3 regions of the Streptomyces flavovariabilis genome follow, and region 1 is predicted to be linked to each of the others. Evidence: riboswitches for the same ligand, from Rfam matches in the RefSeq annotation. Region 1 holds a riboswitch; each other region holds the start of a gene.

Region 1 (6,968 bases):
CGCCCGCCGCGCCTTCAGGTAGCCGACCGGGCCGTACAGCATCCCCCTGCGCTGCAACCGCGACAGCCGCCGCGGCCAGGGATGTGTCCGCACGTCGTGATCACCCGGCGTCCCCCCGCCCTCCGTCTCGCGTACGGCGGTCAGCGTGCGGGCGTGGGCCAGGCCCCGCGGCAGCCGGGCGAGGAACGCCGGCAGCAGCGCGGGCCGGTTCACGAGCACCGCGGTGAGGTAGGCGGTGAGCCCGGCGCCGTAGCCGTACGCCTGGGTCTCCAGGTCCCGCCAGGTCTCCCGGTGGTGGTGCCACACCAGGGCGTACGGCGTGTAGCGCAGCCGGTGGCCCTGGGCCAGGACGCGCACGAAGCCGTAGAGGTCGTCACCGCCCCGGGCGGCCGTCCCGGCGCCGGTGGCCGGGTCGAAACCGCCGACGGAACGCAGCACCGCCGTCCGGAACGCCATGTTCGCGCCCGAGCCGAACCGCCCGGCCGTGAACGGGAACAGCGGCTCGTCGCCCGGCGGACACGCCGGGTCGTACGTCCTTGGAGTGAAGCCTTTCGCGAAACCGCCGTGGCTCTCCAGCAGCACCTGGGCCGGGGTGGTCAGCCGCGCGGGCAGGATCAGCCCGGTGCTGCACCCGAGCCCGGCGTCGGCGGCGAAGGGCGCGCTCAGCTCGGTCAGCCAGCGCGGATCGGCGACCACGTCGTCGTCGGTGAAGGCGACCACCTCGCCGCGTACGGCGTCCAGCCCCGTGTTGTGCGCGCCTGCGAGCCCCGGAACAGGCTCACAGACGTACCGCACGCGCTCGGCGTACTTCCGCTCGATCAGCTCCCGCGTCCCGTTCGTGACGGGCGCGTTGTCCACGACGACGATCTCGAACCGCGGATGGTCCTGCGCCAGCAGCGAGTCCAGCGCCCGGGCCAGCTGCCCGGCCCGCTCCCGGGTCGCGACGACGACACTCGTGAACGGCGTCACTCCGGGTTCGCCGGAGACGGCCGGCCCGCACTCCGCCCGCGCCCGCCGGGCCAGCACGGCCCTGGGATCCGCTCCCCGCGGCACCCGCCCGAGCAGCGTGCCCACGGGCCTGCCGCCCTTCCTGACCAGCACGAACACCTCACCGTGCGTCACGGGCGGGCTCCCCGGGCCAGGTCTGAGCACCGCCGCGTCACCGTCGAGGTCCAGTTCGGCGACCTGCACCACCCCGATGTCCAGGAACCGCCGTATCTCCTCCTGCGCACGCGCCGAACGGGCCATGCGCCCACCCCCCTTGTGTGTCAGGTACGGCGCAGCCGTGCCGCGCCCTTCAGCGTCCGCGCGGCCAGCGACGCGAGCCGCGGCCTGCCGCGGACGAAGCTGTGCGCGCGACGCGCCGGCTCGCGGCTCAGCCAGTGCAGCGCGGCGCCGGCCCCCGGCCGGGTCACCGCGCCCTCGTACACGGGCAGTTCGCCCGTCTTCAGCGCGTCCTTGTACTCGGCCGCGCCCCGCCCCAGGTCGAGCATGCCGATGCCGTCGGCGGCAGCCGCCTCGGCCATGCGCAGGTGCAGCACCAGACCCGGCGAGAACTTGGCGAACTCCGGGTCGTAGGCCGGGAACCAGCAGGCCAGCACCGAGGCCGAACGCAGCCCGAAGTGCGCGGCGACGGGCCGCTCCCCGGCGTACAGCGCGGACAGCGTGCCGCTGCACTCCGGCGCCCGGGTGCGGGCCAGCTGCCCGACGAGCCGGGTGATCCACTCCTGGGCGAACCGGTCCCGGCGGCCGGTCCTGCGGTACTGCGCGGACTTCCACTCCATGAGCGTGCGCAGCGCGGCCGGATCGCGTTCGTCGAACACGAACCGCAGCTCGCCGGCCTGCCGGCCCAGCTTGCGCCCCTTGGCCAGGGTGGACTTCAGGAACTTCGGCGACTGCGCGCGCAGCACCGACTCGTACGTCTCGTAGCCCTTCTCCACGTCGATGACGTAGGTGGCGTGCTCCTCGGCGGCGTACCGGACGAACAGCCGCTGCTCGGCCTCCAGGTTGTCGAAGGCGAAGCTCGACACCGAGCAGGCCTTCAGCAGTTCGCCCGTCTCCAGGTCCAGGCCCGGCCGCAGGATCGCGCCCTGCGCGTCCGAGACGCCGAGCCCGATCGCCCGGCCCTGCCCCAACGGGCCCCGCTCATAGGGCAGGAAGCCGGCCGGTTCCGTCCCCTCGTACACCACGGCGACCCGGGCCCCCGGCCTGACCCGGCCGACGGCTTCGGTGAACTCCGGCTCCATGAAGGGGTTGCGTGGTGTCTCGGAGGCCGCGCGCAGTGCACGCCAGCGCTCCCTCTCCCCTTCGCCGAGCTCCCCGGGCCCAGCCACGCGAATGCGCCCACTGCTCAACCTGACCCCCCGATCAAGTCCCCCCTGGACACTTGGAAGGTACCGCTCGATGCGCCCCCACGGGTAGGTAGCGGAGCATGTTGTTGCCAACCGGTGCAGAGGCCTTCAACCGGGCAATCGGCGTCCGTGGTGCGATGAAACGAAGGGGCGCACTGTCCGTATTCTCTGATCATGGCCGCACCCATCGCATATTCACTCATCGCCACCGATCTGGACGGGACGCTGCTGCGCGGCGACGACACCCTCTCCGACCGGTCTCTCGCCGCGCTCGCGCGGGTGGCGGACGCCGGTGCCCAGCACCTCGTGGTGACGGGCCGGCCGGCGCCGAGAGTGCGGCCGCTCCTGGACGACCTCGGATGCACGGGGCTCGCGGTGTGCGGGCAGGGCGCGCAGGTGTACGACGCCGGCGCGGACCGGCTGCTGTGGTCCATCACGCTGGACAGGGAGCTGGCCGAGACCGCCCTCGGCAAGATCGAGGCCGAGGTGGGGCAGGTGTACGCGGCGGTCGACCAGGACGGGGTCGACGGGCTCACGCTGATCGAGCCGGGCTATCTGATGCCGCACCCGACCCTGCCCGCCGTCCGGGTCGACCGGCGCGACGAGCTGTGGGGCGAGCCCATCAGCAAGGTGCTGCTGCGGCATCCCCATCTGTCGGACGACGAGTTGGCGGCGACGGCCCGCTCGGTGGTCGGCTCACTGGCGACGGTGACGATGTCGGGGCCCGGCACGGTCGAGCTCCAGCCGTGCGGGATCACCAAGGCGACGGGCCTGGCACTGGCCGCCGAGCATCTGGGGCTGCGGCCGGCGGACACCATCGCCTTCGGCGACATGCCCAACGACATCCCGATGTTCGACTGGGCCGGCCACGGCGTCGCGATGGCCAACGCCCATCCCGAACTCAAGGCCGTGGCCGACGAGGTCACCCTGTCGAACGAGGACGACGGCATCGCCGTCGTCCTCGAGCGACTGCTGGGCGGGACGGCTCAGTACGGGCCGTTGACGTTGTCGATCGAGCCGTAGCGGTCGGCCGCGTAGTTGCAGGCCGCGGTGATGTTGGCGACGGGGTCGTACGGGTCCCACGACGTGCCGTCCACGTGGTAGGCCTGGAAGGTCGGGTCGATGGTCTGGAGGAGGCCCTTGGACGGGGTGCCCTTGGCGGCGTTGGAGTCCCAGTTGTTGATCGCCTGGGGGTTGCCGGACGACTCGCGCATGATGTTGCGGTGGATGCCGTCGTAGGACCCGGGGATCCCCTTCTGCGCCATGATGTCCAGCGCCTCGCGGATCCACCCGTCCAGGTTGTCGGCGTAGGTCTTCGCGGAGGCCTGGGTGGCCTGGGCGACACCGCCGGCGGGCTTGGCGGGGGCGGACGACTTGGTCGCCGTCTTCTTCGCGGCGTCCGTCTTGGTGGCCTTCACCGTCAGCTTCAGACCCGGGTGGATGAGCTTCGGGTCGTCGCCGACGGCGGCGCGGTTGTCCTTGTAGAGCTGCTTCCAGCCGCCCGGGACGTCGTACTTGTCCGCGATGCGGGCGAGCGAGTCGCCCTTGGTCACGGTGTACGTCAGGGGCTTGGCGGGCTGGGCCGCCTGCGGCACGGACTGTGCGGCGGCGGGGGCGCTCTGGGGCTCGGCGGCGCTCGCGTGGGTGGCGCCGAGGAGCGGAAGGGTGAGTGCGGCTCCGCCGGTTCCGGCGGCGATGAAGCCTCGGGTCAGCGGGTTGGTTCTGGGGCGACGGTGCTTGCCTCGTCCGGCCATGGCGATGTTCCTCTCCGGCGCCTGCGAGGTGAGCTGTCGGGTTCGGGCCGGGAGGTGCCCGGCCGCGTACGGCGCTGTGTGCCGTGCGCGGCTTCACCCCGAGCCGTGCCGCTGTGCGGACCGGCGACTTACCTGGGTCCCCCGCTCCTGCCCTGCGTGAGTGAGTCGGTTCCGGTGGGGTGTCCGGGCGGCGGCAGGATTAGGCGTCCGCCGGACAGGCCCGGAACGTATGCGAGAGCACATGTCGGGAACAAGCACCTCAGTCACATATCGCGCGGTTGACCTTGGTCGGGGGTGTTTGGGTCGCTTGATCCTTTGCGGGAGCCAAGGCTCAACTGGCGTGAGTGGGAAGGCGGTAGGGGCCGTGGTGGAGGTGGGGTGGAAAAGGGGGGTAAGTGATTCAACTCACTGATCACGAGTCCATAGGGCAATTTCCACCAAGAGGAATTCGCTGATCTATCACGGCAAATCGTGCATACTTCGCTAGATTTGTGTAAGTCGATAAATATCTGTTCTTATGGGTTGATCGAAAACATAACGGTCGTGATCGGATACCGCCCGGCCTGTAACCACGGGCGCTGGCGGTGATCGAAACGTGACCGGATACGCTGACTCGAGTGAGGGCAGCGACCTATCGACAATCCGCATAATCACCGGCAGACACAGCAGACAGGAGACCCCTCGTGACCGACGTCGGGCCGTTCGGGCTGAGCGTGCGGGACCAGGCTCTGGAAGCCGATGTCCAGGCCGGAATGGCGGCTGTCGAGGAAGGCTTGCTCGAGGCCACCAAGAGCGAGGTGCCCTTCATCACGGAGGCCGCCCAGCACCTGGTGCGGGCCGGCGGCAAGCGGTTCCGCCCGCTGCTCGTGATGCTCTCCGCCCAGTTCGGTGACCGGTACGCACCCGGGATCGTGCCGTCGGCCGTCGTCGTGGAGCTGACCCACCTCGCCACGCTGTACCACGACGACGTGATGGACGAGGCCGCCGTGCGCCGCGGCGTCGCGAGCGCGAACGCCCGCTGGGGCAACTCCGTCGCGGTCCTCACCGGCGACTTCCTCTTCGCCCGCGCCTCGCACATCCTGGCCGACCTCGGCCCGGAGGCCGTTCGGGTGCAGGCCGAGGCGTTCGAGCGGCTGGTGACCGGCCAGATCCTGGAGACGGCCGGACCGCAGGACGGCCGCGACCCCGTCGGGCACTACCTGGACGTGCTGGGCGGCAAGACCGGCTCGCTGGTCGCCGTGTCGTGCCGGTTCGGCGCGATGATGTCCGGCGCCGACGAGACGGTCGTACACGTCCTGACCCAGTACGGCGAGCGGCTCGGCGTCGCCTTCCAGCTCGCGGACGACGTCCTGGACATCGCCTCCGACTCCCACGAGTCCGGCAAGACCCCCGGCACCGACCTGCGCGAGGGCATCTCCACGCTGCCTGTGCTGCGGCTGCGCGAGCGGGCGGCCCGGCTCGGGCTCGCCGAGGACATCGCCCTGTGCGAGCTGCTCGACTCCGACCTCACCGACGACGAACGGCACGCCGAGGCCCTGCGCCTGCTGCGCGCCCACCCGGCACTGGAGCAGGCCCGGCGGGACACCGTCCGCTACGCCCAGGACGCCCGTTCGGCGCTGGCGCCCCTGCCGGAGTGCACCGCGAAGACGGCGCTCCTGGAGCTGTGCGACGCGGTGGTGCACCGGGCCGGCTAGCACCTCTTTCCCGTCCGACCCCTACGGGTCGGGGGAGAAGCCGCCCTTCCATGTCATACCCCAGCAGTACATGGAGTTGAGTCCGGGGTCTGACGTATCTCCCTGGCCGATTTGGTCAGATGGACACCACGGAAAACACCACTCCTCACCTGTTCGGGTGAGAATGGCGGCTCAGGGACGAGTGCGTGCACGGCACGGACAGCCGCCGCCGACCATGGAGGTAGGGCACACATGGCACCGTACGCATCCGACGACAGCACGACCGCCGGAGAGGTCGACGAGCAGCGCTCCGGGCGGCGCACAGCCGCACGGTACATCGTCCCGGTCACGGTGATCGGGGTGGCGGCCGCGACGATCGGGCTGGTCCCCGCACTCGCCGACTCCGGCGACCCCGACCTCCCGAAGATCACCGCACAGCAGCTCATCGAGAAGATGGCCAAGTCCGACGTCGAGCAGCTCTCCGGCACGGTGAAGATCAGCACCGACCTCGGCCTGCCGAACCTCGGCGGCCTGGAATCCGGCCTGCTGTCCGGCGCCGCGGGCCAGGGCGAGGGCGGCTCCTCCGCCGACCCGACGGCCAAGCTCACCGAACTGGCCTCCGGCACGCACACCCTGCGCGTCGCCGCCGACGGCCCGGACCGGCAGAAGCTGTCCCTGCTGGAGAACGCCGCCGAGTACAGCCTCATCCACAACGGCAAGGACGTCTGGGGCTACGACAGCAAGTCCAACGAGGTCTACCACGGCACCTCCTCCGAGAGCCCGGAGCGCGGGAAGGACCAGCAGCCGCCGACCATGCCGAAGGACTTCGCCGAGGAGGCCCTGAAGGCGGTCGACGACACGACGTCCGTGACCGTGGACGGCACCGCCCAGGTCGCCGGCCGGGACGCCTACAAGCTGGTCGTCAAGCCGAAGCAGTCCGGCTCGACGGTCGGTGCGATCACGGTGGCCGTGGACGCGAAGACCGGCATGCCGCTGAAGTTCACGCTGACCCCGGCGAGCGGCGGCGCGGCCGTCGTCGACGCGGGCTTCACGAAGGTCAGCTTCGCCAGGCCGGCCGCCTCGACCTTCGACTTCACCCCGCCCAAGGGTGCGAAGGTCACCGAGGAGAAGGACGCCCACAAGGCCTCGGGCGAGACTCCGCGCAAGGCACCCGGCAAGGCCTTCGACTT
Region 2 (6,968 bases), on a different contig from region 1:
TCGTCGCGGTCGCCCGCCAGCTGGCCCACGGCTCGGGCGCGGAGATCCGCTACGGCACCCGGGTCGTGCGCGTCGACCGGCGCCCCGAGCGAGGGGTCGCGGTGCTCACGGCGGCGGGTGACGTCGTACGCGGGCGGGTCCTGGTGAACTGCGCGGGTCTGCAGTGCGACGAGATCGCCCGGCTCACCGGGGACGACCCGGACATGCGGATCGTGCCGTTCCGGGGCGAGTACTACGAGCTGGCCCGGCCGGAGCTGGTGCGCGGCCTGGTCTACCCCGTGCCCGATCCGGCCTTCCCGTTCCTCGGGGTGCATCTCACGCGGGGCATAGACGGAGGTGTCCATGTGGGACCCAACGCGGTGCCGGCGCTGGCCCGCGAGGGGTACGGGTGGGGCACGGTCCGCCCGCGCGAGCTGGGCTCGACCCTGGCCTGGCCGGGCTCCTGGCAGATCGCCCGCCGGCACTGGCGGTACGGGGCGGGTGAGCTGCGGCGGTCCCTGTCCAGGAGGGCGTTCACGGAGGCGGTGCGCCGGCTGCTGCCCGGAGTGTCCGAGGACGACCTGGTGCCCAGCGCGGCGGGAGTGCGTGCCCAGGCGGTTCTCCGCGACGGAACCCTGGTCGACGACTTCCTGATCCGCGAGGCCCCTCGCACGGTGCACGTCCTGAACGCACCGTCTCCTGCGGCCACGGCGTCCCTGCCGATCGGCCGCGAGGTGGCACGGAGAGCGTTGAGCGCGCTGTGAGGTCTTCAGGTGCTCGGAGACGTCGCGGAGGCCGGGGCGTTCCGCAACCCGGCGGAGCGGGGTGCCGCTGCGCCCACCCGTGCCGCCCTTAGCGGCACGCATGCCCGCAGCGACGGTCGCCGTACGACGCAAGGGGCCGTGTCGGGGGGTGTCCGCCCGCAGCTGGTTGGCGCGTCAACGGGCAGTCAGTCGGTATGACACTCCATCGCGCCGTTCCGAGGACGGACACCCCCCGGCGCGGCCCCGACCCCACCCACCGGCGGCAGGCGCAGGCACCGCAGCCGTAAAATCAGGGGCACTGTGTCTGACTCCGCGAACACCCCCGAAGACCCGCACCCGCACCCGCACACCCCCGGTGTCCCCGTCCGGCGCACCCGGGCCAAGGGAGAGCCGCGCTTCCCCGACGGGCCGAAGGCCGATCCCGCCGGGTCGCACTTCGAGCGGCGGATCCGGAGTTTCCAGCCGCGGCGCAGCCGGGTCACCGCCGGTCAGGCGGACGCGTTGCAGCGGCTGTGGCCCAAGTGGGGCCTCGACATCGACGGCAGCCGGACCCTCGACCTGCCCGAGCTGTTCGGCAACGACAACCCCGTCGTCCTGGAGATCGGCTTCGGCATGGGCGAGGCCACCGCCCAGATGGCCGCGGCCGACCCCGCCACGAACATCCTCGCTGTCGACGTCCACACCCCCGGCCAGGGCAACCTGCTCAATCTCGCCGACCACAACGGCCTGTCCCACGTCCGCGTCGGCAACGGCGACGCGATCATCCTCCTGCGCGAGATGCTCGCCCCGGACTCCCTGGGCGGCCTGCGCGTCTACTTCCCCGACCCCTGGCCGAAGAAGCGGCACCACAAGCGCAGGATCATCCAGCCCGACTTCCTCACCCTCGCCGCCACCCGCCTCAGGCCCGGCGCGATCCTCCACTGCGCCACCGACTGGGAGCCGTACGCCGAACAGATGCTCGATGTCCTCACGGCACACCCGGACTTCGAGAACACGCAGGCGGACGGCGGTTTCGCGCCGCGTCCCGACTTCCGTCCGCTGACCCGTTTCGAGGGCCAGGGACTGGACAAGGGACATGTCGTGAACGACCTCCTCTTCCGTCGCGTACAGCACGAGGACCAGCCCCCCGCCGGCGCCTGACCATCCCTGGCCTCTCGCGCCTGCGGACAGCGCCCATCCGTCGTTAGGGTCGAAGCCGTGGCCACCAGCCCCCCGCACCCGTCGTACCCCAGTGGTCCCGCCGAGGGCGTGCCCCTCACCGGCGGCCCGGGCACTGCCGGCTCCTTGCGGCACGCCCACTGGTGGCAGCGCGCCTGGGTCCGCTACGGCGCGCTGAGCACGCTCCTCGCGCTGTCCGGCCTCGTCATCCTGGCCCTGGTCCGCGAGGAGACCGGCACGGAAGGGTTCCTCGTCGGGCTGGGGCTGGCCGTCCTCCCGGTGCCCCTGCTGATAGCCGCGTTCCGCTGGCTGGACCGGGTCGAGCCCGGCCCCTGGCGGAATCTGCTGTTCTGCTTCGCCTGGGGCGCCTGCGCGGCGGCGCTGATAGCGATCGTCGCCAACAGCTTCGCGACGAGATGGATAGCGACGGCGACGGCGGACCCGTCCAGCGCGGACACCCTCGGCGCGACCGTGATAGCGCCGGTGGTCGAGGAGTCGGCGAAAGCCGCGGCTGTCCTCCTGGTCTTCCTCTTCCGGCGCCGGGACTTCACCGGCATCCTCGACGGCGTCGTCATAGCCGGCGTGACCGCCACCGGCTTCGCGTTCACGGAGAACATCCTCTACCTGGGCACCGCCTTCGGCACCGACCAGCTCACCGGCGGCACCGGCATCGCCTCCGTCACGGCGGCGACCTTCTTCGTGCGCATCGTCATGTCGCCGTTCGCGCACCCCCTGTTCACGGTCCTCACCGGCATCGGCTTCGGTATCTCCGCGCTCTCGGCGGACCGCCGGCACCTGCGCCGCGGCGCCTTCCCGCTGGCCGGGCTGCTCCTCGCGATGGGCATGCACGCGATGTGGAACGGCTCCTCGGCCTTCGGCGAGTACGGGTTCTTCGCCGTCTACGCGGCGTTCATGGTGCCCATCTTCGGGCTGCTGACGTGGCTGGTGATCTGGACCCGGCAGCGGGAGCTGAAGACCGTACGTGCGGAGCTGCCCGCCTACGCCGTGGCCGGCTGGCTGACCCCGGCGGAGCCGTACGCGCTCGGCTCGATGCGGGCCCGGCGGATCGCCCGCCAGTACGCCCGGCGTCACGCGGGCAGGGCGGCGGCCCGGGAGGTGGCGCGGTACGAGGCGTATGCGACGTCCCTGGCGTTCCTGCGGCACCGGGCCCGGCGGGACCGCGCCGGGGCGGATTTCGCCGAACGGGAGCGGGAACTGCTCGGCGAACTGTGGCGGCGCCGGGAAGCGGCCCGCCCCGCGCTGGACCACGCGGCGCGGATCACCGCCCCTCCGGTCCCGGTGGCGGCCCCGCCCTGGCCGGTGTACGGGGTGTACGGGTACGGCCCCCAGCCGGCGCCGTACCCCGCGTACAACCCGTACCGCTCCTGAAACCTGCCGTCCGGATCAGGCCGAGACCCGGGAGCGGGCCGAGACCCGGGATCAGGCCGAGGCCTGCGTGAGCCGCCCGATCTCGGCCTCCGAGAGCGTCAGCTCGCCGACGCCGGTCAGCGCGGGCAGCTGCTCCACCGTCCGCGCGGAAGCGATCGGCGCCGCCACGGTCGGCTGGGCGGCCAGCCACGCCAGAGCCACCGTGGCCACGGGTACGTCGTGCGCCCCGGCGATCTCGTCGAGGGCGGCGAGCACTCGCCGCCCTCGCTCGGTCTCCAGGTGCGTGGCCGCACTCCCCGCCCGCGCGCTCGCCACGGTCGTGCCGGGCCGGTACTTGCCCGTGAGGAAGCCGGACGCGAGCGCGAAGTACGGCACGGCGGCCAGACCGGTCCGCTCGGCGAGGTCCCGGAGCTCGCCCTCGTAGGTGTCGCGGGAGACCAGGTTGTAGTGCGGCTGGAGGGCGACGTACCGGGCGAGTCCCTCGCGTTCGGAGAACTCCAGGGACGCCCGCAGCCGCTCGGCGGAGATGTTGGAGGCGGCGATGTGCCGCACCTTCCCGGCCTTCACGAGACTGTCGAGCGCGCCGATGATCTCCTCGACGGGCACGTCGGGCTGGTCGAAGTGCGTGTAGTACAGGTCGATGTGGTCGGTGCCGAGGCGCCGCAGGGAGGCGTCGGCGGCGGCCTTGATGGTGTCGGCGGACAGGCCGCGGAACTCGGGGTGCTGGCTGACCTTCGTGGCGACGACGACGTCCGAGCGGTTGCCGCGGGCCTTGAGCCACGCTCCGAGGACGGTCTCGGATTCCCCGCCCCGGTTGCCCTCGCCCCAGGCCGAGTAGGAGTCGGCAGTGTCGATGAAGTTGCCGCCGGCGGCGGTGTAGGCGTCGAGGACGGCGAACGACTGGTCCTGGTCGGCGGTCCAGCCGAAGACGTTGCCGCCGAGGGCGAGCGGGAAGATCTCGAGGTCGGAGGAGCCGAGCTTGCGGAGAGAAGTCATGGCCACTGTCAACGCCCGTACCGGAGCGCCTCATTCCGCAGTTGACGCAAAGCTTCCGTAAGCCCGTCCCGTGGCACGCCGAAAGAACCGGCGGCCCTGACGTCGGGGGGTCGTCGTCAGGGTCGCCGGTGCTTCAACGGGCGTGTACCGCTTACGGGTTCAGTCCCTTGCCGCGCAGCCAGGCCATCGGGTCGATGCCGCTCGAGGATCCACCGGAGTGGACCTCGAGGTGAAGGTGCGCCCCGGTGACGTTGCCGGTGGCGCCCACGCGGCCGATGACGTCGCCGGTGCTGACCTTCTGGCCGACGCTGACGCCGATGGAGGACTGGTGCGCGTACCAGATCTCGGTGCCGTCATCGAGGGTGAGGACGGTCTTGTAGCCGTACGAGCCGTTCCAGCCCGCCTCGGTGATGGTGCCGCTGTGGACGGCCTTGATCGGCGTGCCCGTGGGGGCGGCGAAGTCGAGGCCGGTGTGGTAGCCGGAGGACCAGTAGGCGCCGGCCTGGCCGAAGCTGGAGCTGATGGTGTACGAGGAGGTCGGCAGCGTGAACTGCTTGGCGAGGGCGGCGAGCCGCTCGGCCTCGGCCTTCTTCCTGGCCTCCTCCTCCGCCTTCTTCTTGGCTTCGGCGGCCTTGGCCTTGGCTTCCCTCTCCGCCTTGGCGACGGCGTCCGCGGCTGCCTTCTCGGCGGCGGCCGCGGCGTCCTGGGCGGCCTTGGTCTCGATCTGGTCCTGCTGGTGCTCGACCTGGGCCATGATCCGGGCGCGCAGCGCCTCACCGGCGCCGGCTTCGGAGGTGCCCTGCTCGGTGTCCGCCGTGACGGTGCCGAGGCTGCTGAGCGGGGTGGCGGAACCTTCGGGGGTGTCGTCGTCCGAGATGAGGGAACCCACCGAGGGCAGGTCCGGGACGGAGATGGACACCGGGGGCTTGCCGGTCTGGGCACTGGCCATGCCGCCGGCACCCACGGCGGCTATGACGCCGACGCCCAGGACGGTGGAGCTGCGGGCGAGGCCTCCGCCGCGCTGCTTGGTGACGCGATGCCGGCCGCGGACGGGACGGATGGACTCCTCGGTGGGGTTCCACTCCTGGAACGGGCCCTCGTCGGTGTGCTGACCGCCGTAGCCGAAGGTGTCTGTGTCGCGCTTCGGCGCGAACGGGGCCGCGGGGGCAGGCCGGTTGGACGCCACGTGGGCGTGCTCCTTTCCTTCCTTCTCGCCTACCGGGTTAGCTGACGGGTTCGGAGCAGGAAGGTCTCCTACGCGCGTATACCGGCCGTGCTGCCACGGTGGTATACGCCCGATTCACCCCAAGTGGTGGTTCCCCGGTTCCCTTTCGGGATTCGGCACGTGCGCACGGAGCCGCCTTCTGTGACGGCTGGGACGACCGCGCTGCGTTATCGAACGTTAATAGACGCGCGAGGGGTATTCCAGCGATTCCACTTGATCATTAACCTTTTTCGTGCGGACTTACCTGCCATGACGGGGCTAAATCGGGCGAGTTGACCGCCACACAAGTAACTGACGAGTTTTGACGGTGCGTCAGTTGCGGTGCGGAACGGGGTGGTTCTCCGGCCCTCGGCCTTCAGTAGCGGGGACAGGATTTGAACCTGCGACCTCTGGGTTATGAGCCCAGCGAGCTACCGAGCTGCTCCACCCCGCGTCGTTGTGACTCCAGTGTACGCCATCCGCGGGGCACCTCGTGCACACCCTCCGCTCAGCCCGCCGGGGCGCCCGCGTGGGTCAGGGTCTCCCAGGCGGTGAACAGGTCGTCGGTGCCGGCGGGCCGGGCCCGTGCGGCCAGCTCGTGCGCGGCCGGGACGGGCCGGCCGCGCCGTTCCTCCAGGTGGTGGAGGGCGACCTCCAGATGGGGTCCGAGGTTCCGTTCGACGCGCCCGCCGCACAGCCACTCGGGTGCGCGTTCGCCCAGCTCGTGGCGGGCGTGCAGGGCGAGCGCGGCCGCCAGCCGGTCCTCGCTCCCGCCGTAGAGGTCGACGCCCTGGTGCCAGGCCGTCTCGGCGATGTGGGCGGTGGCGGCGAGCGAGGCGCCGACGTGCCGGAAGCTGCGACAGGTCTCCTGGGAGACGCCGTCGCGGTAGGTGGTCTGCCCGAACCAGTACGACGCCATGCGCTGCGGGCCGTCCACGCCGGAGCCGGGCACGGTGAGCGGCACGGGGCCGTCCTCCTCCAGGTAGAAGTAGGCGGGCACCCGCTCCCGGAAGCGTTCCAGGGCGTGGTCGAAGGCCCGGCGGTCCTCGAGGAACACGGCGACGGAGATGACCGCGTCGGTCGCCACGAGGTCCCAGGTGCCGGTGAAGTCCGGGTCGGACGAGGTGACTTGGGGAAGGTGGACGGTGCGCAGCATGTCCTCGAAGCCCCGCACCCGCGCGGCCGGCCAGCCCGCGCCGGGCGTGTGCCGCACGATCTCGGCGGCCCGGGCCCAGACCGACCCGGTCCAGCCGGCCTGCAACGCGGCCTTCTCCCCGGTGTGCCGGCGCAGCGTTGCCGACCAGGCGTCCATGATCTGCCGGGCCTTCTCCGCGTGCCGCCGCTCGCCGGTGACGGTGAAGAGCAGGGCCTGGGTGTAGGCGGCCAGGGCGTCCGCACGCTCCTCGGCGCAGCCCCGGCCCCGAAGGTCACCGGCCGGGCAGACGACGGTCTCGTGCGGCTCGGCCCGGTACCGGTAG
Region 3 (6,968 bases), on a different contig from region 1:
CCACCGGCTCCCTCTCCGTGAACGGCGAGTCCGGCTTCCGGGACGGCTTCGCCCCGCTGCTGCCCGACACGGCCGTTCCCCTGGGCGACCTCGACGCACTCGAACGGCAGCTGAAGAAGGGCGACGTCGCCGCGCTGATCGTCGAGCCGATCCAGGGCAAGGGCGTCCTGCAGGGCCCGCCCGGCTGGCTGCGGGCGGCGCAGGAGCTGCTGCACCGGCACAAGGCGCTGCTCATCGCCGACGAGGTGCAGACGGGCCTGGGCCGGACCGGCGACTTCTACGCCTACCAGCACGAGGACGGCGTGGAACCCGACCTGGTGTGCGTGGCCAAGGCGCTCTCCGGCGGCTACGTGCCGGTCGGCGCCACGATCGGCAAGGACTGGATCTTCAAGAAGGTCTACTCGTCCATGGACCGGGTGCTGGTCCACTCGGCGAGCTTCGGGTCCAACGCGCAGGCCATGGCGGCGGGCCTCGCGGTGCTGTCGGTGATGGAGAACGAGCAGATCATCGCGAAGGTCCGGGCCACCGGGGAGCAGCTCAGATCCCGGCTCGCGGCGCTGACGGACACCTACGAGATGCTCGCCGAGGTCCGCGGCCGGGGCCTGATGATCGGCATTGAGTTCGGCCGGCCCAGGTCGCTGAAGCTGCGCAGTCGCTGGGCCATGCTCCAGGCCGCCCGCAAGGGGCTTTTCGCGCAGATGGTCGTCGTCCCGCTGCTGCAGCGGCACCGGATCCTCACCCAGGTCTCCGGCGACCACATGGAGGTGATCAAGCTGATCCCGCCGCTGATCATCGGCGAGCGGGAGGTGGACCGGTTCGTCGACGCCTTCACGGCCGTGATGGACGACGCGCACAACGGCGGGCTGGTGTGGGACTTCGGCAAGACGCTCGTCAAGCAGGCGGTCGCCAACCGCTGAGACTCCGATCGGTCGCCCACGCTCGGACTCCGCGTCGGTCGCACACGCTGAGACTCCCCTGGCTTTTTGCCTGTGAGGCAAGAAAGTTGCCGCTGAGGCAAGGCTCCGGCTGAATGGAGGCATGAGCTCCTCCGAGACCGAGCGGCCCTCCGGGGCCGACTCACCGGCCGAACCGGCGGCCGGTGCGCTGACCGCCGTCGCGCCCCAGCTGCGGGCGCTGCGGCGCCAGGCCTCCCTGACGCTGGAGGCCGCGGCCCGCGCCGCCGGCCTGTCGCCCGCCCACCTCTCCCGACTGGAGACCGGGCAGCGCCAGCCCTCGCTGCCGATGCTGCTCGCACTCGCCCGCGTCTACGGTACGACGGTCTCCGAACTGCTCGGCGAGACGGTCGCCGAACGGGACTCCGTCATCCGCGCGGCCGACATGGAACCCACGGCGGCGGGCGGCTGGACCTACTGGCAGGCCGGCGCCCCCGGCCGCGGGATGCAGGCCCTGCGCGTCCACGTCCCCCATGGCTCTCAGGGCGACATCGTGCGCGTCCACCCCGGCGAGGAGTGGCTCCATGTGCTGCGCGGCCGGCTGCGGCTGCGCCTCGGAGACACCACGCACCGGCTCGCGGCCGGCGACAGCGCCCACTTCGACTCGCTCACTCCGCACCGGATCGCCGCCGAGGATCACGACGGCGTCGAGCTGCTCTTCGTCCACACCCTGCTGCAGAGTCCCACGGCCGCCCTGTGCCTGGGCCCCACCCCGGGAGGCGGGTCATGAGGGACATGGAAGAGAAGTTCTCCCGCGGCCTGTGGGTGAGGCTGCTCATCTATCTCGTCCTCGGGCACGTCTTCGCCGCGTTCGTGTACCTGCTGTTCGAGGTCGGCGCGAAATAGCTCCGCCCGGGCGCCTCAGTCGAGGAGCCGCTCGCGCAGCCGTTCCCGGGTCTGCGGGGTGAGCTTCAGCCCCTTCTCCAGGTAGGTGTCGACGCCGCCCCAGGTCTCCTCGATGGTGTCGAAGGCCGCCGTCAGGTACTCGGCGCGCGCGTCGAAGAGGGGGCTGAGCAGCTCCATGACCTCGGGGGAGTAGGCCGAGGCGGCGGAGCTGCTGCGATGCACCTTGTAACGGCGGTGCTTGGCGTTCGACTTCAGGTAGTCGTCGACGATCGCCTCGCGCTCGACGCCCACCGCGAGCAGTGTCACCGCGACGGACAGACCGGCGCGGTCCTTGCCCGCCGCGCAGTGCATCAGCGCGGGGACGCTGTCTTCCGCGAGCGCGTGCAGCACCTGGGAGTGCTCACCCGTGCGGTCCCTGATGATCATGCGGTACGAGGCGATCATCCGGTCCGCGCCCTTGCCGTCGGCGAGGATCGCGCGGAGCTGGTCCAGGTCCCCGTCGCGGACCATCTTCCAGAATTCGGCGCCGTCGGCGGGGTCGCTCAGCGGCAGGTTCACATTGCGCACGCCGGGCAGCGCGACGTCCGGCCCCTCGAGCTTCTGGTCGGCCGCGTTGCGGAAGTCGAAGATCGTGTGCAGGCCCAGGGTGGTCAGGAACGCGGCGTCCTCCCCGGTCACGTGGGCCAGGTGACCGCTGCGGAACAGCACTCCCTGGCGCAGCCGCCGTCCGTCCACGGTCGGAAGTCCGCCCACGTCACGGAAGTTGCGCACTCCGGCCAGCTCGGGCTCGGTCGACGGGACCTGCTGTGTCACGAGGGCTCCTCCCCTTCGGCGCCGCCGGCGCGGCTCGTCGGCGGGCGTCACTCGACGATACGACATGCCTGCCTGGGGCAATGAGTTGTCCACAGGCGTTGCCCGGAGCCCCCGCGGCCCTTGATGATGTTGCCGCCTGGTCGCACCTGGTCGGGCTTGTTCGAATCTGTGAGGGCATGATGCTGGACATCTCCGAAGACGGTCGTACGTGGGTGCTCTCCGGCCCGGCCAGCAGCTACGCCGTCCATGTCACCGAACGGGGCGAGCTGCTGCACCTGCACTGGGGTCCCCGGATCGGCCTCGCCGACGCCGAGGCCCTCGCCGTCCGGCCGCTGCCGGACTACTGGCCCTTCGAGTCCCCGCTCGACGGACGCGAGGAGTACCCGGTCGAGGGCGGCCCCCGTTTCGTCCGCCCCGCCCTGTCCGTGCGCACGGCCGAGCGGCGCGGCACCGAGTGGATCTTCGAGGGGCACGACACCGAGGACGACGAGCTGCGGCTCCGGTTCCGCGACGGCGACCTGGCCGTCACGCTGCACTACCGGATGCGCCCCTCGACGGACGTCGTCGAGCGCTGGGTCACCCTGGACAACCGGGGTCCGGCCGTCGAGCTGCTGCGCGCCGACTCCGCGACCTGGACCCTGCCCGACCGTGACGCCTGGCGGCTGTCCCAGCTGCACGGCCGCTGGGGCGCCGAGTCCCGACTGACGCGCTCTGCCCTCACCCACGGCGAGAAGGTCATCGGCAGCCGCCGCGGCCACACCTCCCACCAGCACCTGCCGTGGGTCGCCCTGGACACCGACGCCACCGAGGAGCACGGCGAGGTCTACGGCTGCGCCCTCGGCTGGTCCGGGTCCTGGCGCATCGCCGTGGCCCAGCTCCCGGACGCGCGCGTGCAGATCACCGGCGGAGCCGGCTACGACGACTCGGGCCTGCTCACGCTGGGCACGGGGGAGTCGTACACGACCCCCCTCTTCGCCGGGCTCTGGAGCGACGGCGGCTTCGGCGGGGCGAGCCGCGCCTGGCACGCCTACCAGCGGGCGTACGTGATCCCGGACGCCGGGCAGGACCGGCCGGTGCTGTTCAACTCCTGGGAGGCCACCGAGTTCGACATCTCCGAGGAGCAGCAGCGGGCGCTCGCCGAGCGGGCCGCCGCCATGGGCGTGGAGCTGTTCGTGGTCGACGACGGCTGGTTCGGGGCGCGCATCAGCGACCGGGCCGGGCTCGGCGACTGGAGCCCCAACCCCGACCGCTTCCCGGGCGGGCTGAAGCCGCTCGCCGATCACGTGCACGGCCTCGGCATGCAGTTCGGGATCTGGGTCGAGCCCGAGATGGTGAACCCGGACAGCGACCTGTACCGCGCACACCCCGACTGGGTGCAGTACCAACCAGGACGAAAGCGGACGGAGTTCCGCAATCAGCTCGTACTGAACCTCGCCCGCGAGGATGTCCGGGAGTACCTGTGGGAGCAGCTCGACGGGCTCCTCGCCGGCGCGCCGATCGACTACGTCAAGTGGGACTTCAACCGCTGCTTCACCGACGCCGGCTGGCCGGACGACCCCTACCCGCAGCGGTTGTGGATCGACCACGTGCGCGGCCTGTACGCCCTGCTGGACCGGCTGCGGGCGGCCCATCCGGGCGTGGCCTTCGAGTCCTGCTCGGGCGGCGGCGGCCGGATCGATCTGGGTGTGCTGAGCCGCACGGACCAGGTGTGGACCTCCGACAACACCGACCCGCTCGACCGGCTCGCCATCCAGCACGGCTTCAGCCAGATCCATCCGGCCCGGGTCATGGCCGCCTGGGTCACCGACAGCCCGAACGCCATGCTCAACCACCGGGCCAGCTCCCTGAAGTTCCGGTTCGTCAGCGCCATGGCCGGGGTGCTCGGGGTCGGCGGCGACCTCACGAAGTGGACGCAGGGGGAGCTCGCCGAGGCGGGGGAGTGGGTGGCTCTCTACAAGGAGATCCGGCCCGTGGTGCAGCGCGGCGACCTGTACCGGCTGCGGCCCCCGGAGGGCGGACCGAGCGCCGTGCAGTACACCCTCGGCGACGAGACCGTCGTCCTCGCCTGGCTCCAGGCGCAGCGCTACGGCGAGCCCGTGCCGGCACTCCGGTTGCGCGCCCTCGACCCGACCGCATCGTACGAATGCCTCGAAACGGGCGAAGTTCACCGAGGGGCCGTGCTGCTTCATCACGGACTGCGGGTCGGCCTGAGCGGGGATCTGGACGCCGCGGTCGTCCGCCTTAAGCGGAAGTAGCCGTTCTGTCCGAATAAAGCGCTTCGGTCGCTAAGGGATAACGTGCCCCGATCGTAAAGGAGATGAGGTCGGGGTGCGTGACCATCGTCATATTCGTGACGATGCGTTGTCGCCATGCTCACGTAATTCCGGCATTGTGCAGGGCCATTGAGGAAAGCGGGAGATCGGTAATCCACGCTCGGTGACGGCGCAGGTGCCGGCGCGTCAAGAAAAACACCGTCACGGGCAACCGCAAGCTTGTCCCATTGCGTCTTGGTCGCTTACGTTCCACACCAATCCGGACGGACGCCTAATCCTGCCGCCGCCCGGAGCCCCACACACTGACCCGACGTACGGCAGGAGCGGGGGACCCACAGGTAAGACGCCTGTTCCGGTTCCCGGAACGGCTTGGGGTTAAGCCGCGCCCCGGCGCGGCCGGGCATCTCCAGCCCGCACCCGACAGCTCACCTCGCAGGCGACGGAGAGGAATTCGCCATGCCCGCGAAGGGTAAGCACCGCCGCCCCAAAACCCAGCGTTTCACCCGCTCCATCGCCGTCGCCGGAACCGGCGGGGCCGCCCTCGCCCTGCCGCTCATGGGGGCCGCCGGCGCCCACGCCGCCACCCCGCAGTCGGCTCCGGAGAAGGCCGCCCAGTCCGCTCCGGCGGCCGAGAAGAAGGCCGCCGAAAAGGCCACCGGTGCCCGCACGTACAGCGTGCGGGCCGGCGACTACCTCGCCAAGATCGCCGACGACCAGAACGTCAGCGGCGGCTGGAAGAAGCTCTACGCGGACAACCGTGACGCCGTCGGCTCCGACCCGTCGCTGATCCACCCGGGCCTCAAGCTGTCGATCGGCAAGAAGGCGGCGAGCGCGCCGAAGCCCTCGGCCCCGTCCGCGCCGAAGGCCTCGGCCCCGAAGCAGTCCGCCGCCGAGTCGGCCCCGAAGGCGGAGACCGCCGCGAAGCCGGCTGCCGCCGCCAAGCCGGCCGCCGAGAGCAACTCCAGTGGCTATGCCCTCCCGGTGGACGGTGCCACCGTCGGCACGCCTTACCGCATGTCCGGCAGCATGTGGTCCAGCGGTTACCACACCGGTGTCGACTTCGTCGTCCCGACCGGCACCTCCCTCAAGGCGGTCGGCGCGGGCACGGTCGTCTCCGCCGGCTGGGGCGGCGCCTACGGCAACCAGGTCGTCATCAAGCTCGACGACGGCCACTACGCCCAGTACGCCCACCTGTCCCAGCTCTCCGTCTCGGCCGGCCAGAGCGTGACCGCCGGGCAGCAGGTCGGCCTGTCGGGCGCGACCGGCAACGTGACCGGACCGCACCTGCACTTCGAGATCCGCACCACGCCGGACTACGGCTCGGACGTGGACCCGGTCGCCTTCCTGCGCTCGCACGGCGTCTCCGTCGGCTGACCGGCCGCACGACCGCCTGCCTGACACGCGACCGAAGGCCGGACCCCGATCCCCGGGTCCGGCCTTCGGTGTGTGCGTGCCGCTGACCGCCCCAAGGGATCGACAGGCGGCGGCAGTTGGGACAGAGTGACCCCGTCCGGAGTGCAAGCGCTTTCCCGAGCCTTCCCGGCGGATCCCGAGGAGTTGTGTCACCGTGCCGACCACCCGCAGAGCCTTCGGAGCCCTGGCCGCCGGGGCCGCCCTGGCGGCCCTCGCCCCCACGTCCGCCGCGCACGCCGCGCCCCGTCACCGCCGCCTCATCGCCCACGACGACTTCTGTCACGGCCTCGGGCAGTGGGTCACCGAACTCCAGGACGGCGGCACCGTCACCGCCTCCCGCGGCATCCTGGAGATCGACGTACCGAGCGGCGCGACCGTGTGGTTCAGGCGGCGGCTCGCAGGGCCGTACCTCCTCGAGTACACCGCCACTCCCGTCTCCGAGGGCGGGGTCAACGACCGGGTCTCGGACCTCAACAACTTCTGGAACGCGACCGACGTCCGCTCCCCGGGTGACCTCTTCGCGACGCCGCGTGGCGGCGCCCTCGACGAGTACGATCACCTCACGACGTACTACGCGGGCTACGGCGCCAACCACAACACCACGACCCGGCTGCGCCGTTACGTCGGCGAGCCCGGCGTCCGCCCGCTGGTCTTCGACTACACCGAGCCG

Evidence for each region. A riboswitch is a leader RNA that binds a small molecule or an ion and turns the genes downstream of it on or off. The one in region 1 is predicted to bind cyclic di-AMP.
Region 2: linked by a shared signal. The riboswitch ahead of IO24_RS0121860 (M23 family metallopeptidase) and the one ahead of IO24_RS0130325 (transglycosylase SLT domain-containing protein) in region 1 are both predicted to bind cyclic di-AMP.
Region 3: linked by a shared signal. The riboswitch ahead of IO24_RS0112905 (M23 family metallopeptidase) and the one ahead of IO24_RS0130325 (transglycosylase SLT domain-containing protein) in region 1 are both predicted to bind cyclic di-AMP.

The regions. Positions count from the first base shown of each region.
Region 1 covers NZ_JNXD01000020.1:172,008-178,975, forward strand. Annotated here, with positions in the region: gene IO24_RS0130310 (glycosyltransferase family 2 protein) at 1-1,248, opposite strand, end outside; gene IO24_RS0130315 (GNAT family N-acetyltransferase) at 1,269-2,339, opposite strand; gene IO24_RS0130320 (Cof-type HAD-IIB family hydrolase) at 2,526-3,374, shown strand; gene IO24_RS0130325 (transglycosylase SLT domain-containing protein) at 3,338-4,105, opposite strand; cyclic di-AMP (ydaO/yuaA leader) riboswitch at 4,109-4,278, opposite strand; gene IO24_RS0130330 (polyprenyl synthetase family protein) at 4,789-5,799, shown strand; gene IO24_RS0130335 (LolA family protein) at 6,031-6,968, shown strand, end outside.
Region 2 covers NZ_JNXD01000011.1:519,903-526,870, reverse strand. Annotated here, with positions in the region: gene lhgO (L-2-hydroxyglutarate oxidase) at 1-743, shown strand, start outside; gene trmB (tRNA (guanosine(46)-N7)-methyltransferase TrmB) at 1,044-1,883, shown strand; gene IO24_RS0121870 (PrsW family intramembrane metalloprotease) at 1,941-3,290, shown strand; gene IO24_RS0121865 (aldo/keto reductase) at 3,342-4,286, opposite strand; gene IO24_RS0121860 (M23 family metallopeptidase) at 4,438-5,472, opposite strand; cyclic di-AMP (ydaO/yuaA leader) riboswitch at 5,484-5,640, opposite strand; tRNA gene IO24_RS0121855 (tRNA-Met) at 5,871-5,944, opposite strand; gene IO24_RS0121850 (alginate lyase family protein) at 5,999-6,968, opposite strand, start outside.
Region 3 covers NZ_JNXD01000006.1:150,912-157,879, forward strand. Annotated here, with positions in the region: gene IO24_RS0112880 (aspartate aminotransferase family protein) at 1-917, shown strand, start outside; gene IO24_RS0112885 (helix-turn-helix domain-containing protein) at 1,039-1,683, shown strand; gene IO24_RS40600 (DUF6126 family protein) at 1,680-1,799, shown strand; gene IO24_RS0112895 (tyrosine-protein phosphatase) at 1,815-2,612, opposite strand; gene IO24_RS0112900 (alpha-galactosidase) at 2,792-4,867, shown strand; cyclic di-AMP (ydaO/yuaA leader) riboswitch at 5,183-5,337, shown strand; gene IO24_RS0112905 (M23 family metallopeptidase) at 5,342-6,259, shown strand; gene IO24_RS0112910 (DUF6250 domain-containing protein) at 6,453-6,968, shown strand, end outside.